Regions from separate parts of the Halomonas sp. I5-271120 genome, predicted to be linked through region 1. Evidence: predicted binding sites of a transcription regulator. Region 1 holds the regulator's gene; the other holds the start of a gene.
The links. Region 1 encodes sigma-54, which starts transcription at its own class of promoters, with help from an activator protein. Its sites were predicted from a motif close to TGGCACNNNNNTTGCTNT; they were not measured.

Region 1 (2,203 bases):
AAGGACAACATCCTGGCCATTCTCGAGACCCGCCGCGACCTCGACCGTGCCGGTCGCCAGACCCGACTCGAGGAACTGCTGGCCGAGTTTCACATCGACCACATCCGCGACAACACCGGCATGAGCCTGTCCGGTGGCGAGCGCCGCCGAGTCGAGATCGCTCGTGCGCTGGCCACCGAGCCGGCCTTCATCCTGCTCGATGAGCCCTTCGCTGGCGTCGACCCGATCTCGGTATCCGACATCAAGTCGATCATCCGTGCCCTGCGCGCACGCGGCATCGGCGTACTGATCACCGACCACAACGTGCGTGAGACCCTGGATATCTGCGACAGCGCCTACATCGTCGGCGACGGTGAAATCATTGCCGCAGGCGATACCGAGGCCATCCTCGCCAACCAGAAGGTCAGGGACGTCTACCTGGGCGAGGATTTCCGGCTCTAGGCCTCACTGCAGCGCTCTAGATGCCAATCTGGCGCAGGAACCCCACCTCCCCCGACGACACAAAGCCCCTGCCTGACATTCGAAATGCGAATCTTTGCCTGTCAATGGCATGTTTATTGCTAATGATTTGCTCTCAGTGGCTTGCATGGCATCCGGCCAGGGGCTAAGTTATCCATTCCATTTTGCTGACACGCGCCACGCCATGGTCATGAAACCCTCGTTGCAACTCCGCGTCGGCACCCAGCTGACCATGACACCTCAGCTCCAGCAGGCGATCGCGCTGCTGCAACTCTCGACCCTGGATTTGCGCCAGGAGATTCAGCAGGCGCTGGAATCCAACCCCATGCTGGAACTCGATGAGGCCTATGGCGAGCAGGACGTTGCCGAGCCACGTGAGGATGACTGGTCTACCGAGATTCCAAGCGAGTTGTCTACCGACAGCGACTGGTCTGATACCTATCAGGACATGGCGGCCTCAGGAGCCGGCTCAGAGGGCCCCGACCTCGATCGCAATGCCATCGGTGTCAGCCTGCGCGACCATCTCGCCTGGCAACTGGCCATGGCCGACGTCAATGATACCGAACGCCAGATTGCCGAGAGCCTGATCGATGCCGTGGCCCCCAGCGGCTACCTGGAAGGCAGCCTCGACGAATTGACTCAGGGCCTGCGTGCCCAGGGGCTCGACAGCCTCAAGACCAGTGACGTCGAACGGGTCCTGCTGCGCCTGCAGCAGTTCGAGCCCACCGGTATCTTTGCCCGCGACCTGCGCGAGTGCCTGCTACTCCAACTTGGCGCCCTGCCGGCAGACATTCCCCTGCTTCCCCAGGCCAAGCGCCTGATTCGCCAGTTTCTCGAGGCCCTGGCCAGCGATGATCGCAAGCTGCTCAAGCGGCGGTTGCGACTGGACGACGAGCAGCTAGGCCAGGTGATCGCCCTGATCCGCTCACTCGATCCGCGACCCGGCCAGGCGTTCGACAACGACGGCAGCGATTATGTGATTCCCGACCTGATCGCCCGGCACAGCCATGAGGGGTGGCATATCGAGCTCAACCCCGAGGCACTGCCGCGGATGCGCATCCAGCCGGATTATGCCGCACTGATTCGTCGTGCCGACAAGAGCGACGACAACACCTTCATGAAGCAGCATCTGCAGGAGGCTCGCTGGCTGATCAAGAGCTTGTCGAGCCGCAACGACACCCTGCTGCGCGTGGGGCGCGAAATCATGGTTCGCCAACTCGATTTCCTCGATAAGGGCGAAGAGGCCATGAAGCCCCTGATCCTGGCCGACATCGCCGCACAGGTCGAAATGCATGAATCGACGATCTCGCGGGTCACCACGCAGAAATTCATCCATACCCCGCGGGGCGTTTTTGAGCTGAAGTATTTCTTCTCGAGCCAGGTCGGCGGCGAAGGCGGTGACGCGCATTCCAGTACGGCCATTCGCGCGCGGCTAAAGAAGCTGATCGGCAGCGAGCCGCCGCGCAAGCCGCTCTCAGACAGCAAGCTGGTCGATCTGCTGGCCGATAGTGGTATACAGGTAGCCAGGCGTACCGTGGCCAAGTATCGAGAAGCGCTGGGCATCCCACCTTCCAGTGAGCGCAAGCGGCTTTCATGATGCCGTGAAGAACCGCACCTTAACGGCATAACCTGTTGACCTGGCGGTGGAAAAACACCGAAAGTAATCGCGTAGGAAAAGCGCCTTGAGAAGGGGTATGCAGCGCGCCAAAAAGGGTTACAATCGATTGGCCAACCGCAGGATAAG
Region 2 (2,203 bases), 1.4 Mb from region 1:
CCAACGAAGAAGCAGTGCGGCTGACCCGCCGGGAGGTAGCGAGCGAGCAGCTCGCGATCGAGACGCCCCACATGATCCGCTTCGGTATTGCCCGTCTCAGCGCGCTCGTAGACGACCGCGCAGGTCAAACGCTCGGGATAGGCCGCCTTCAGCGATGCCAGCTCCTCGGCGAAGGCATGCTGGGCGCGCTCCTGTGCGGCATGCAGGTAGACGACCTCACGGCCCTGCTCCAACCCCTGCGCTGCCAGCGGCAACATCGGCGTCTGGCCAACACCGCCACTGATCAGCATCAGCGGCGTGTCACTTTCTTCGAGGGTTAGTTCCCCGGCCGGCGGCAGCAGTTCAAGAGTGTCGCCGACGCCAAGCACATCGTGCAGATGCCGGCTGACCCGACCCTCAGGCTCACGCTTGATCGACAGCCGGTAGCGCTCACCGTTGGGCGAGGCCGAAAGACTGTAGTGACGATAGACAGGGGCACCGTCGATCATGAGCCGCACCCCGATGAACTGCCCCGGCACGAAATCGGCCACGGGCCCGCCATCTTCTGGGACCAGCACGAAGGAGCGAATCACCGAGCTCTCCTGGCGGGTCGCGTCGATGCGGAAGGTCCGAGTGCCCCGCCAACCGCCCTCACGCTGGGCAAATTCATGATAGCGATGGTCCTCAAGCTCGATCAGCAAGCCTGCCAGTTCCTCGTAGAGCGCTCCCCAGGCATCGGCGACGTCGGGCGTCACGGCATCGCCCAGCACCTCGCCGATGGCCGCCATCAGGCACTCGCCGACGATCGGGTACTGATCGGGACGAATACCCAGCGAGACATGCTTACTGACCACCGTGGCCAGCACCTGCCGGGCACGAGCGGGCTCCCTGCGCAGTTGCACATAGGCCAGCACCGCCCCAGCGAGCGCCTGCGGCTGGGCACCGTCGGCCTGATGCGCCGCATTGAACAGCACAGAGACTTCCGGGTAACGGGAGAACATCAGCGGATAAAAGCGTGACGTAATGGTACCGAGGTGCTCGGCCACCACTGGCGCAGTCGCATCGATCAGACTTTCCTGGTCTTTCGTCAGCATTCAGGCTCTCACTCTTGGTAAAGACGGTTGATAAAGATGCTTGGCTGCAACCCGTTGAGTTACAGCAACGGCGGGGCATCGAGGTAACACTCCGTGCCCTGCTTCTTTATCAATAAGCAATCTTCATGCCAGAAGTGCGCCGCACATTACCAAATCTCTCGCTGCACGCGCCTCATGCGGCTTTCGGCAATGTCCTTCCTGACCAATCAATGATCCTAGGCATGAGAGGTGCCAGCCCGGATTGACAAATTGACAGTAAACATGATGTCTTTATGACCATAAATTGTCATAAGGACATCTCCATGACTGACTTTCTCGATGCCCTACGTGACCTGCTCGCTCGCCTTTCCACAGGCGATGCCGAGGATACCTACCACGATGACTGGACCAGGCTTCTGCATGCGCTGGTCGGTGATACCCAAGCCGATGCCAGCACCCTGATGGTGATGAACCAGGATAGCCTGCGGCCGGTGGCGGTCCTGGGCCTGCCCGATGACGTTCGCGGCCGCCCCTTCCGGCTGCAGGAACACCCTCGCCTGGCTGCCATCGCCTCCCATCCGGGCATCTGTCGCTTTCCGCCCGACAGCGAGCTGCCCGACCCTTTCGATGGCCTGATCGACGAGGACATGAGCCAGGTCCATGACTGCCTGGGCGTTGCACTCAGGGACGGCGATCGGCTGATCGGCTTGCTGACGCTCGATGCTCTGGACGTCCAGGGGCTGGCAAGCCTGGATGATGGCGAGCTGCTGGCCGCCGCGCGCCTGCTTGGCACCTGTCTGCGAGTGGCCGAGCAGCTCAGCACCACCCGCCAGCAGCTCAGCGAGGCCCTGGAGGAAGAGCAACGCAGCGTCCCTCTTCAACAGTGGCACAGCCCCGTCATGGGGCGCCTGATGAACGCCCTGTCATTGGTGGCACCTACCGACATGAGCGTGCTACTGCATGGCGAGACCGGGGTCGGCAAGGAAGCGGTGGCGCGCGCCCTGCATGTCCGCTCCCAACGCCACCGCGGCCCACTCGTGCAGGTCAACTGCGCCGCCCTTCCCGAGCACCTGATCGAAAGCGAGCTGTTTGGCCACCGGCGCGGCGCCTTTTCGGGCGCACACGCCGAACGCCGCGGGCACTTCGCTATG

Region 2: the regulator sigma-54 is predicted to act here: its motif matches at 1,187-1,204, upstream of hmpA (NO-inducible flavohemoprotein).

What each region holds. Positions count from the first base shown of each region.
Region 1 is NZ_CP130701.1:2,795,031-2,797,233, reverse strand. Features, by position in the region: gene lptB (LPS export ABC transporter ATP-binding protein) at 1-441, shown strand, start outside; gene Q2K57_RS12495 (RNA polymerase factor sigma-54) at 644-2,056, shown strand.
Region 2 is NZ_CP130701.1:421,757-423,959, forward strand. Features, by position in the region: gene hmpA (NO-inducible flavohemoprotein) at 1-1,073, opposite strand, end outside; gene norR (nitric oxide reductase transcriptional regulator NorR) at 1,376-2,203, shown strand, end outside.